Regions from separate parts of the Oceanobacter sp. 3_MG-2023 genome, predicted to be linked through region 3. Evidence: predicted binding sites of a transcription regulator. Region 3 holds the regulator's gene; each other region holds the start of a gene.
The links. Region 3 encodes LexA, which represses DNA repair genes until DNA is damaged. Its sites were predicted from a motif close to TACTGTNTANNTANACAGTA; they were not measured.
Positions count from the first base shown of each region.

Region 1 (4,316 bases), on a different contig from region 3:
ATTTGCCAGAAGTTGTCTGACGCAAAACGACTGCCTTTGTTGTCACCGATGCGGACAATTTTATCTGCCGGGACACCCATTTTTTTATTCCAGATGTCAAAGGCTTCGTCATCATCGGCATATACCGTGACCATCAGCTTCTCAACCGGCAGGCCCAGCCAGTCTTTTGAGGTCAGTAGCTCCCAGGCAAAGCGGATGGCGTCTTCTTTGAAATAATCACCAAAGCTGAAGTTACCCAGCATTTCAAAGAAAGTGTGATGACGGGCGGTGTAACCGACATTCTCTAGGTCGTTGTGCTTGCCACCAGCGCGAACACAACGCTGTGACGAGACCGCTCGGCTGTAGCTGCGCTGGTCTTGTCCGAGAAAGACATCCTTGAACTGCACCATGCCAGCGTTGGTAAACAGCAGCGTTGGATCATTGGCAGGAATCAAAGGACTGGATGGCACCACCTCGTGCCCTTTGGAGGCAAAGAAATCGAGGAATGCCTGGCGAATATCTGCGCTTTTCATACGAGGGCGTAATTCCGAAGGTTGGTTGCATCAAAGCGGCAGTATAGCGGTTTGCTCCGCTTTGTCCGAGTCCTGCCCTCTTGCAAAGCAGAAATTCACAAGAAATCGCTTGACCTGACCTCAAAACAAAATAACCATACAGTTATATTTGAATGTTCTGATATCGCAGATACATTCACATACTCCCCCTGAAATTTACTTGACTCGAGGTTATAGCCATGAATGTCGACCGTATGGTACTTGCGCTTGCCGGATGCTTTATTTTAGTGAGTGTGGCCCTGTCCCAGTTTCACCATGTGTACTGGCTCTGGTTTACTGCCTTTGTTGGCGCCAATCTGTTTCAAGCCGCGTTTACCGGCTTTTGTCCGTTGGCCATTATCCTGAAAAAGGTGGGCATCAAGGCAGGCTGTGCGTTTTCCTGAGTACTACCAGTCCCAGCGCTCGTCCTGCTCGTCGTGAGCTTCACAACAGGCATCCAGTGCGTACTGAATCTGGTCTGGGTTAAACCCGCGATAGCCTAGAAAACGGTAAAGACGGGCTTTTTCTTTCTGATCAGCAAGGCGGATTTTGGCCAGTTCGCCACGCACCCCCAATTTTTTGGCGGCTCCGGCTCTGGCCAATTCAAACCAGTCAGCATCGCTGTCTGCCAATGTCATGCGGACAATATCGTCAGCAACCCGTCGCTGCCGCAACTCTTGCTGGATACGTAATGGCCCCTGCCCCCGCTGAAAACGGGTACGCAAAAAAGATCGGGCAAAACGCTCATCACTTTGCCAGCCCCGTTGAGCAAAATCATCCAGAATATCGGTCAGTAATGGCTCGAAAGAAAGACGGATAGCGTCGTCGATTTGTCCATAAAAACGGCGTGTCAGCTTACTGTGTAATTCATCACGGCTGTGTTCGCGGCGGGACAGCAGGTCGATACCAGCCTGGCGTAGCTGCGGGCGCAGTTCCACCAGACTGGCGATAGTGCATGGCTCAGTCTTCTTTGGCTTCGACATTGTCTTTGTCGGCAGGCTGCTCCAGGTTGGGGACAACAATCAGCTGGGCACGGATACCGGCTTCGATTTCAGCGGCAATTTCCGGATGTTCTTCCAGATATGCGGCGGCATTGGCCTTGCCCTGACCGATCTTGTTGTTCTGGTAGCTGTACCAGGCACCGGCTTTCTGTACCAGTTCACACTTCACACCCAGATCAATAATCTCGCCCATATGGTAGATACCCGCGCCATACATGATCTGGAATTCTGCTTGTCTGAAGGGAGGAGCGACCTTGTTCTTGACCACTTTGACACGGGTCTCGTTACCAATGGCTTCATCACCCTGCTTGACCGAACCCGTACGGCGGATATCAAGACGAACGGAGGAATAAAACTTCAAGGCATTACCACCGGTGGTGGTTTCCGGGCTGCCAAACATAACGCCGATTTTCATCCGAATCTGGTTGATAAAAATCACCAGACAGTTGGCGTTTTTGACGTTACCGGTAATTTTACGCAGCGCTTGAGACATCAGCCGGGCTTGCAGGCCAACGTGGCTGTCGCCCATTTCCCCTTCGATTTCGGCTTTTGGAGTCAGCGCTGCCACAGAGTCAATCACAATGACATCGACCGCGCCAGAACGTACCAGGCTGTCGCAGATTTCCAGCGCCTGCTCACCGGTATCCGGTTGGGAAACCAGCAGACTGTCGAGGTCGATACCGAGTTTTTCGGCATACAGAGGGTCCAGCGCATGTTCCGCATCGATAATGGCAACCGTCTTGCCCTGTTTCTGCGCCTGCGCCATGGTTGATAAACACAGGGTGGTTTTACCTGAACTTTCCGGCCCGTAAATTTCAACAATACGCCCCATTGGCAAACCGCCGATGCCGAGCGCGATATCCAGCCCGAGGGAACCGGTAGAAACCGCAGGAATGGCTTCACGGGGCTGCTCGCCCATCTTCATTATGGCACCCTTGCCAAACTGACGTTCAATCTGACCCAGAGCAGCGTCAAGGGCTTTTTGTTTGTTCGCGTCCATTGAATATCCTCTAATCACCAGGGCGTCAAATTCACTGGCTGGCCCGGAAAGTTTTTACTGTAAATTTGACCAGTAGTTAAACACAAATTCCTATCAGCGCCAACCCGGCAAAGTGTTTTTTACTGGATGGATTCACAGTTTTTTATGCCTGCTCCAACCAGCGGGTCAACCCCAGGATGGCATGGGCAATGGCTTGCTGGCGTACCGCAGCACGATCACCATCAAAATGGCAACATTCGGCACCAATACGGCGATGATTCCCCCAGGCAAACCAGACGGTACCGACCGGTTTGCCGGGTACGGCTCCACCCGGCCCGGCGATACCACTGACCGACACCGCCACATCAGCACGGCTGTTACTCACCGCACCAGCCACCATTTCTCTGACCGTCGCTTCACTGACCGCACCATCCACCACCAGCGTCTCTTTCGATACATCCAGCAGTTGTATCTTGGCCTCGTTTGAATAGGTCACAAACCCGCAATCGAACCAGGCTGATGAGCCAGGCAGGTCGGTACAGGCAGCAGCGATACCGCCACCAGTGCAGGATTCCGCCGTCGCCAGACGCCAGTGGCGCAGCAGTAGTTGATTGGCAAGGTCTTCCGTCAGGCTGTTCAGATTCATAGTCTCCTCCAGATGCCTCCAGTGTACCGCGTTGCAGAACGACTGGTTAGAGGGGGCGGTTCCAGGGAGCATCAACCGTTGATAATCTTGACCCACAGACCATGAACAAGTGTTTTATGATGGTTGTTTCATAGCTCCGGACATTCACCAGTGCTCTGGCTCAGTCCGTTGCTTCAGAGACGTAACAGGTCTCGTCGCCACCTGCAATTACAGCGACCACGACGCAATTACGCCCTCGGCTTTTGGCCTGGTAAAGAGCCTTGTCGGCTTTCAGCAGCAGTTGGCGGGCACTCTGCCCGGGCTGGAGGCTTTCAACCAGGCCAATACTGGTAGTGACGTGATCAGCATCTTCGAACTGTTCCGCGGCAATGGCTGTGCGTATTTTTTCTGCCAACCGATAGGCAAGCGCTGCGCTGGTATCTGGCAGAATAATCATGAATTCTTCCCCACCCCAACGGCCAATCTGGTCGCTGGTGCGCGTATTATCTTCCAGCAGACGGGCCATGCGCTTCAGTACTTCATCCCCCAGCAAATGGCCATACTGGTCGTTGATCTGCTTGAAGTGGTCGATATCCAATATGATGACAGAGAAAGACGATCCTTCCCGCTGCTGATCTTCCAGCACCTTGTCCAGCTGACGCTCAATCGACAGACGATTCGCCAGACCAGTCAGGTTATCGGTTGTGGACAGTATCGACAGCTCGCTGTTTTTACGATTCAGCTCGGAGTTGGTGTCTTGCAGTTGCTGTTCCGCCTGATGCCGCAATTCCATCTCGGTTTTCAAACGCTGGTTCAGACGCGCCAGCTTCCAGTTCCAAAGCACAATGGCCAGCATAATCACTGACACTAGCGCTGCCAGCTTCCACACCAAGTGGTAATTCACCTGTTGCTCAAATGTCACGGCGACCCAGCGCTGAAACACTTTGGAACGCTCTTCTTCAGTGATGTAGTCGGTGGCTTTATTAAACATCGAAAGCAGCTCGGGCGTATCGTTACGCACAGCAATTGCCAGCTTCCAGTCTTCATCCAGACGGCCACCAATCTTGAGATCAATAAAACGGTCCTTGCGAATGGCATGACCGATCGGGGCGATCGCTCCAATCATGCCGAATATCCGGCCTTCTTCAACCTGGCGCAGACCGGTGCTGATATCGGGCAGT
Region 1 is NZ_JAUYVX010000022.1:18,004-22,319, reverse strand. Features, by position in the region: gene alaS (alanine--tRNA ligase) at 1-512, opposite strand, end outside; gene Q8W32_RS16140 (DUF2892 domain-containing protein) at 731-934, shown strand; gene Q8W32_RS16135 (regulatory protein RecX) at 938-1,513, opposite strand; gene recA (recombinase RecA) at 1,491-2,531, opposite strand; gene Q8W32_RS16125 (CinA family protein) at 2,674-3,156, opposite strand; gene Q8W32_RS16120 (transporter substrate-binding domain-containing protein) at 3,317-4,316, opposite strand, start outside.
Region 1: the regulator LexA is predicted to act here: its motif matches at 2,587-2,606, upstream of recA (recombinase RecA).

Region 2 (4,316 bases), on a different contig from region 3:
CCATGGTTTCGATACCCAGAGTCAGAGGAGTAACATCCAACAACAGTACATCTTTCACATCACCAGACAGAACCGCACCCTGAATCGCAGCACCAACGGCTACCGCTTCGTCCGGGTTAACGTCTTTACGTGGCTCTTTACCAAAGAAATCGGCAACGCTCTTCTGTACCAGCGGCATACGGGTCTGACCACCGACCAGAATCACTTCGTCAATTTCACTGGCACTCAGACCAGAGTCTTTCAGTGCCATGCGGCAAGGATCCAGTGAATTCTTGACCAGCTCTTCCACCAGGCTTTCCAACTTGGCACGCGTCACTTTGACGTTCAAGTGCTTGGGACCAGTGGCATCCGCCGTAATATAAGGCAAGTTCACATCGGTTTGCTGACTGCTGGACAATTCAACCTTGGCTTTTTCAGCGCCTTCTTTCAGACGTTGCAGAGCCAATGGATCGTTGTTCAGGTCGATGCCGCTGTCTTTCTTGAATTCATCCGCCAGATATTCAATCAGGCGCATATCGAAATCTTCACCACCCAGGAAGGTGTCACCATTGGTGGCCAGCACTTCAAATTGTTTCTCGCCATCCACATCAGCGACTTCGATAATGGAGATATCGAAGGTACCACCACCCAGGTCATAGACAGCAACAGTCCGGTCGCCACCTTCCTTGTCGATGCCGTAAGCCAGCGCCGCTGCGGTTGGTTCGTTGATAATACGCTTGACTTCCAGACCGGCAATTTTACCGGCGTCTTTGGTTGCCTGACGCTGGGAGTCGTTAAAGTAAGCAGGTACGGTAATCACTGCTTCGGTAACGCTTTCGCCGAGATAGTCTTCAGCGGTTTTTTTCATTTTTTTCAGGATTTCAGCAGACACCTGTGGGGGAGCAAACTGCTCGCCACGTACTTCAACCCATGCATCACCATTGCTGGCTTCCATGATTTTGTACGGTACCATTTTGATGTCTTTCTGAACCACATCATCCTTGAAGCGACGACCGATCAGACGTTTGACCGCAAACAAGGTATTTTGTGGGTTTGTAACGGCCTGGCGCTTGGCAGATTGACCAACCAGTACTTCTTCGTCAGCGTAAGCGACGACAGACGGTGTAGTACGATCACCCTCTGCATTTTCAATAACTCTGGTCTTATCGCCATCCAGGATCGCCACACAGGAGTTGGTGGTTCCCAGGTCAATACCAATAATCTTACCCATGATAAATCTCTCCAAAACTCGAGCAGTGATCACTGCTTGCTTGTCTTTAACCGATTGCAACGAGGAACGTTGCGATGTATTTGCCTATGACTTGTATATGTGTCCGAAGCTGGCGCTTTCAAGGCATGCCATTAAATTTTTGCAACCTGCCATTCAGCTTGCAGAGCTGCCTTTACTCACAACAACCATTGCAGGACGTAACAAGCGACCGTTCATCAGGTAGCCTTTTTGCATCACAGCAACCACCGAATTGGGTTCGGCATCCGCGCTTTCGACCATGGTCATGGCCTGGTGGTGTTCAGGGTCAAACGGATGACCAACCGGATCGACCACATCGACATTAAACTTGGCCAGGGCCGACAGGAATCCGTTCAGCGTCATCTCGATGCCGTCACGAATGGCTTTGGTCGCCTCTTCTTCCGGTGCGGCCGCCAGGCCACGCTCCAGGTTATCCACGACGGTAACCATTTCGTTGGCAAATTTTTCCAGACCGAACTTGTGGGCTTTTTCCACGTCCAGTTCAGCACGACGACGTACATTTTGCATTTCGGCCTGAACGCGAAGAACCTGCTCTTTCAGATCAGCGATTTCTTGCTGGGCTGCTGCCAGCTGTGCTTCGACATCTGGCTGATCAGTGGCTGCCGCTTCTTCAGCCTCTCCGGTCTCAATACTGGCATCAGCTTGCTGATTTTCGTTTTGCAGGGCTTCGTCCTGATTTTTTTGCTCGTCTGACATGAAGTACTCCTCTCGTCGAAAAATGGCGCTCGCAGCTATATGGGGTTCCGCTCGTCGGATTCAAGGGTATAACCGTAAGAGAATTCAACTTGTCACTTGACAGTAACAAGTACTGTATATAAAAACACTGGTTATACATTCAGATAAAGGCGTTATTTTCATGCTCACCCATCTGTCTATTCATCAATTTGCCCTGGTTGAACATCTCGAACTGGAGTTTCAGCGCGGCATGGCCGTCATCACTGGAGAAACCGGTGCTGGCAAATCCATTCTGCTGGATGCTCTTGGTCTGGCGCTGGGTCAACGTGCCGATGCCGCCATGGTGCGACAAGGTGCTGAACGTGCGGAAATCTGCGCCAGTTTTTGCCCAACACCCAAGGCTCGTCAGTGGCTGGCTGGCCGCGATATTCCTGATGAAGAAGACCTTGTCTTGCTGCGGCGGGTTGTTTCGGCCGAGGGCCGCTCCCGCGGCTATATTAATGGCCGCCCCGCGTCTGCCAACGATTTGCGTGAGTTATCACAACATCTGATCGAGGTTCATTCCCAGCACGCCCACCAACGGCTGATGGAAAAAGACGCCCCTCGTGACATCGTCGATGCCTTTGGCAACCTGAAACCATTGGCCACCAGAGTCGCCAACTGTTTTCAGCAATGGCAACGTATGAAAAAACGCCTGCACAAGCTGCAGGAAGTCAGTAGTGAAGTCCAGGCTCAGCGTCAATTACTCAGCTATCAGGTAGAAGAATTACGAGAATTGTCTCTCGGCGTGACGGAGTTGGCGGATCTGGAGCTGGAGCATAAGCGCCTGGCCAATGCAGAATCCATGTTACTGGGCGGACAACAGGCACTGGCCGCCAGCACAGGTGACGACGGTGACAGCCAGGGAGCAGCCCAGATGGCCTGGGTTGCCTATCAGCAACTCTTGCGTATTGATGACCAGCACACCAGCCTGACAGAAGCACGTGACTTGATGCAGCAAGCCCAGATACTGCTCGAGGAAGCAGGTCACTCGTTACGTCACTATCTGGAGCAGGTAGACATTAACCCCCACCGGCTACAGCAGGTAGAGCAACGTCTCAGTGATATTTTCAGCATGGCACGCAAGCATCAGATCCAACCGACCGAGCTGTACGATCACTGGCAGCAGCAAGAAGCCGCACTTGCCGAACTAAGCATGTCAGACGAAGACCTCGCAGATCTGCAAGAGCAAGTGATCGCACTGGAACAGCGCTACTTGACCGAAGCGCAGACATTGAGCCAGGCACGCATCCAGGCCGCCGCCAGGTTGGATGCCAACGTATGTGATCAATTTGATGCCATGGCACTGGGGCGCACCCGGTTTGAAACCCATATCAACCCGCTGTCACTGAGTGAAGCAGGCAAGCACGGCATCGACCAGATCCGTTTTATGGTTCAAACCAACCCGGGGATGCCTGCCGGACCGCTGGCCAAAGTCGCCTCCGGAGGTGAGCTGTCACGAATCAGCCTGGCAATTCAGGTCGTCACCGCAGCCACCAGCGATATTGCCTGCCTGATTTTTGATGAAGTAGACGTTGGTATTGGCGGTGGCACCGCTGAACGGGTGGGTCGCCTGATGCGTGCTCTTGGTGAACGCGGCCAGGTCATGTGCGTCACCCACCAGCCCCAGGTGGCGGCGCAAGCACATCAGCACTTTATGGTCAGTAAGATTTCTGGCGATGAGTACACTCACACGCGTATTACAGAACTCGGCGACACCCAACGGACTCAGGAAATTGCTCGTATGCTGGGAGGTGTTGATATCACACACAGCACCATGACTCATGCCAAAGAGATGCTGGCACTGGTCAAACAGGCGTAGCGCTGGCTGACAAAGCAATAAAATGATACGGCCCAGCATGAATATTCATTAACCGGGCAAGATCACAGCACCGCCAACCGTCAAATAATCAGAGCGGCAAACCACACAGAAGCGCTATCAGAGAAAGGAAAACAGGCAGCAACGACGAATGTCGTCACCGATGTTACAGAGGCTTCGGCACAAAGGCACAAATCTGCCAACGACCGACGTTGGTAAAAAGCGGCCAAGGCCGCCATATCTGGGGAGACACATCACAGCCCCCTCATCTCCCCTATAAAACCAATGTCATCATCTGACATTGGCCAATACGGATTACTTCTTCTTGCGGATATAAAGCACCAGGCTGTGATCAACCAGGTCGTAACCGTGCTGTGCTGCAATTTCATGCTGCAACCGCTCGATTTCTTCATTGGTAAATTCAACCACTGTGCCAGAATCAACATCTACCATATGGTCGTGGTGACCTCCTTTATCCAGCTCAAACACAGAATGACCACCATCAAAATTATGGCGAGTCACCAGTCCAGCGCC
Region 2 is NZ_JAUYVX010000004.1:107,751-112,066, reverse strand. Features, by position in the region: gene dnaK (molecular chaperone DnaK) at 1-1,210, opposite strand, end outside; gene grpE (nucleotide exchange factor GrpE) at 1,364-1,945, opposite strand; gene recN (DNA repair protein RecN) at 2,106-3,785, shown strand; gene fur (ferric iron uptake transcriptional regulator) at 4,098-4,316, opposite strand, start outside.
Region 2: the regulator LexA is predicted to act here: its motif matches at 2,056-2,075, upstream of recN (DNA repair protein RecN).

Region 3 (4,316 bases):
ACTCTGATCGGCAAGCGCAAGGGCAAGGAACAAATGCCGCTGCCCACTCACCACTCAGGCAAAAACAGTAAAACCGGAGTCTGGCTCCGGCCTAGCGATGAACAATGACGGTTTTTTTCGTCAGCCCGGAATAAACATCAATCGTATGATTCTGCGGTGCTGTCGGCATCCAGACAGCCTGGGTGGCCACCTCTGCCGTCGCCGGATTATGCAGCACCAGACTGACGGTATCCGAATTATTGATCGCCGCCAGCGGATACACCTCTTCCGGCAAGATCGAAATCACCAGCGTGGTATCTCCCTGATACGACAAATGATTGCCCGATTTACCCGCACTTGCCCGCAGCGCTTTCATGGAACCGACCATACGAATATTACTGGCCGCCTTACGCACGCCCTGGGCATTCTTGACCAGCACATCAAAACGGTCTGCAGACTGTATTTGCGAAACCGGGATGGAACCGTGGCTGACGGTCAAGGTATATAAAACACGATTATCCGCCAGTCGTTCCGATAACGTCGGGATATCCGGAGCCGCAAGCTCACCAAAATAAAAAGGCATGCCCGCTTGTTTAGCCACCTTGAGCACCTTGCCGACCACCAGACTGGCATCCAGCGCCTGTCGATCCGTTTTTTCAATTTCGCGCATCGTCAGTGTGTTTTCAGTCACCAGGGTACCGGCGGTCAAGGTCTGGTTAGCCACCAGCACCGTGTGGTAATTCATCTTGTCGATCTGGCGATATCCCAGCACCGCGGTCAGCAACGCTGAAATAGAAAATACCGTCAAACCAACAATGGCACTGCCGTTTAATCTGCGTTTCATGATCCATTCCTCCGTAACCACTGAACGAATAAAGGTTCTGACCCATTGGTCAGAACCTGATCAGGCGATCAAGGAGCAGTCAAGGTCCCTGCAACAGCAGCAGAACTGGCACCCAGACTGGCAGCCGTTGCACCACCTTCCAGTGCGGTGGCGGTGACGAAGGTAAACTCGGTATTGTCCCCGGCAATCACATCTGGCGCGTCGCCATAAACCGACCCTTCGACGGCGGCGGTACTTTCGCCATTCACCAGACCATTAAATGCGTAGGTCTGATCCAGGCTGCCAATGGCTTCCGCAACGTCTTCCATTTCTGCTGTCAGTGCATCGCGCATGGTCACCAGACCCACTGTCAAACCGACCACCATGGTAGTCACCAGCAGCACCAGCTCCGAGGTCATAACGAAACCACCCTGTCTGGTTTTATGCGCCGTAATTGAAGTTGTCATAATGTAATCCTCATTGCATTTTAGGTATTTTATAGGCTGTAAAAACGTTCAAGCATTTCATTGTTAACCCCTTGTTTACTCTGCTCTAGCCAGTCGTTAACCGGGGTTACATGGGTATTGCAGCCGTTGTGCCAATTTTTGAAATACCCTTTCCAGCGGCGTATCCGGCGATACAAAAACACCATATTTGCCAGCCCTAGAAACATAAAAACCCTTTATTAATGCGGGTTACAGCGATGCCGGAATATTTTATAAAATATCCTGGCCTGCACCAGAAACCCTGAATATCAGCTCAATAACAAAACGTAATGCCTCTCAATACCTGACTTTGCCATGGCATGACGTTTTTTGATTCGCAAAATGAAAAGTAATTTGAGAATCAGAAACAGCCCAGTACCGGAACCTCGCAGGCAACCAACCCGGAAAAGATCAACTACTGTGGGTTTACACAGTGTTTTTTACTGTATATATTCACATCTACTGTACAGATAAACAGATATGGAAACCCTATGATCAAGCTCACCGCCAGACAGCAGCAGGTACTCAACCTGATCAAATCCGCACTGGAAGAAACCGGTTTTCCACCCACTCGTGCAGAAATCGCCAAGGAACTGGGATTCAAATCCCCCAACGCCGCAGAAGAACATCTCAAGGCACTGGCACGCAAAGGCGCAATCGCCATCATGCCCGGTGCCTCCCGGGGTATCCGGATTATCGGCACGGAACCGGAAGGCCTGCCAGTCGTTGGCCGCGTGGCTGCCGGTGAGCCGATCCTTGCCCAGGAACATATCGAGGAATACTGCAGCTTGCCCGCCAATTTCTTCAAGCCAAGTGCCGATTATCTGCTGGAAGTACAAGGCGACAGCATGAAAAACGTCGGGATTTTTAATGGCGACCTGATTGCGGTACACAAGTGTGAAAGCGCCCGTAACGGTCAGATTGTGGTGGCCCGGGTCGAAAACGAAGTCACCGTCAAACGCCTGGAAAAAAATCGTAACAAGGTGCTGTTACACGCCGAAAACGACGCCTACCGACCGATCGAAGTCGATTTGCGTCAGCAGGAATTCAATATCGAAGGTTTGTATGTCGGAGTCATCCGCCGTAATCACTAATCAATCCGCCCAGACAAGACAGCCAGTATCGGTCAGTAGTCATTCACGAGGTTTTGTATGCGCCAACTCAGCTTGCCAGTCGATCGTCAGCCCGTATTGCCGTTTACGAGTATCAACCCGATAACAAGCAAGCCACACGCCTGTGGCAGCCTGACCGAAGTGATTGTCTCTGATGACAGCGCGATCCAGCCGATGCAGCTATTACCCATGCTGGCGCATTGTAATGCCAGTGACCGCTGGCTGATGTGGCTCAGCCCTAACCGAACGCTGAACAAACGATCACTGGCTGATATGAATCTCGACAAGGCACCGGTTATTCATATCGATCTCCAGGCAGATACCCAACAACTGTTGTGCCAACGCATTCTCAACAGTGGTAATAGTCACCTGATTATTGAATGGCAAGGGAATATCAGCCAGCGTGAACGTCGCCGCTTGCATAGTCTGGCACGGCAGAGTGGCAGCCATGTCGTACTGGTACAGGTCCGCCCAAACCTCTGACATACATATAACAGTCGCGCATAAAAAACGGGTAGCCAGGCTACCCGTTTTTTCATTACCCAGCGAAGCATTTAATGCAGCGGATAGCTGTGTTCTTCAACATCAAAGTCATCATCCACATCCATGCCCGACAGCTCGCTGACCTTACGGACACCGGCTTCCAACATCACACGTGCAACATCCATATGGTGCTCACTCAAGCTGGCTTTGGCATCCTCTGAAAAGTGGATTCGCATTAATGCATCACCGTCTTGCTCATCGGCCCGACGTAATGCAACATCCCCATTGGAAAGCTCAATAATCTCGAAAAAGCGTGCCATATATCGTCTCATAAAAAGTGACTGATCAGTCTAACACAGGTGCGACAAACACACGCAGGGCAGAATTTCAGGATTCGCGCTGATTGGCTCGTTGCTCATCGATAAGCTGATGAAAGCAGGCCAGCCAACCGGACACATCCTCTCCATCCCCCGACACCGGATCGTCGGCCGTCGAGGTAATCAGGCGCGTCGCCAACATTGGCTCCACGCCTGATAGCGCTGGCCAACCCAGCTGTTCCACCGCTTGCAAAAAACGGTAAAACCAGCTGAACACGTCTTCGGACAACGCCTGCCACTGGCGCATATCACCCGTCACCAGAGACGTTTGCTGCAACAATTGTGGCAGCGATTCCACTCGGCTGTTCACACCGGCTGCCTGTGCCAGCTCATTCAGATAACACCGATAAGCGGCCAGCAGCTGCAACAGCGCTGCATCATTTAACCCCTGAGTCAAAGCCTGACCCAGGTTCGCCTCCGCGGCTGCAGGTAATTGCTCCAGCAGCAGCCGGCATTGATACAGGCGCTGATTGGTCTGTCCAACCCAGTTCATGGCGGCCACAGATCAGAAGTCCAGTGTCAGGCCCAAATGCCAGCCATCACCCAACTTGTAGCGTTCATCCATATGTTCGACACGAATACCATTATAACGATAACCAGCATAGACACGGGCGGAAGGAATCACCGCATACTGGGCACGAAAATCACTGTTGATCAGGTTTTCGGCATCACCAAAAGAGACAACCGCAGGCGCATAATAGGCGTAAGCGGCGAAACTGACATCCGGATGAGTTGGAATGGCAGCACGGAAAAAGCCACCAACACCCAGAGCTGCACCATCGTAGTGGTCACTTTCAAAAGCAAAGGCCTTGGCACCCACTCCGATATACAGATTACCGTGCGGCTTGCGCAAATCGACAACATGTACACCGGCACCCAGCATATTGCCATCGTCCATATCGTGCAGGGCCGACAGGTTCATATGCAAGCCTGAGCTTGCCTGCGTACCATCATAAGCAATACGGACAGCATCATTGGCGAGACTGAGATCCAGAGCGCCACCCGCCTGGGCACTCATTGCCAGGCATGACAGTGCAGAAGCAGCCATAACCCGACG
Region 3 is NZ_JAUYVX010000014.1:73,835-78,150, forward strand. Features, by position in the region: gene Q8W32_RS13270 (SAF domain-containing protein) at 92-823, opposite strand; gene Q8W32_RS13275 (hypothetical protein) at 892-1,269, opposite strand; gene lexA (transcriptional repressor LexA) at 1,779-2,381, shown strand; gene Q8W32_RS13285 (cell division inhibitor SulA) at 2,439-2,882, shown strand; gene Q8W32_RS13290 (hypothetical protein) at 2,954-3,202, opposite strand; gene Q8W32_RS13295 (DUF6586 family protein) at 3,270-3,752, opposite strand; gene Q8W32_RS13300 (YfaZ family outer membrane protein) at 3,765-4,316, opposite strand, start outside.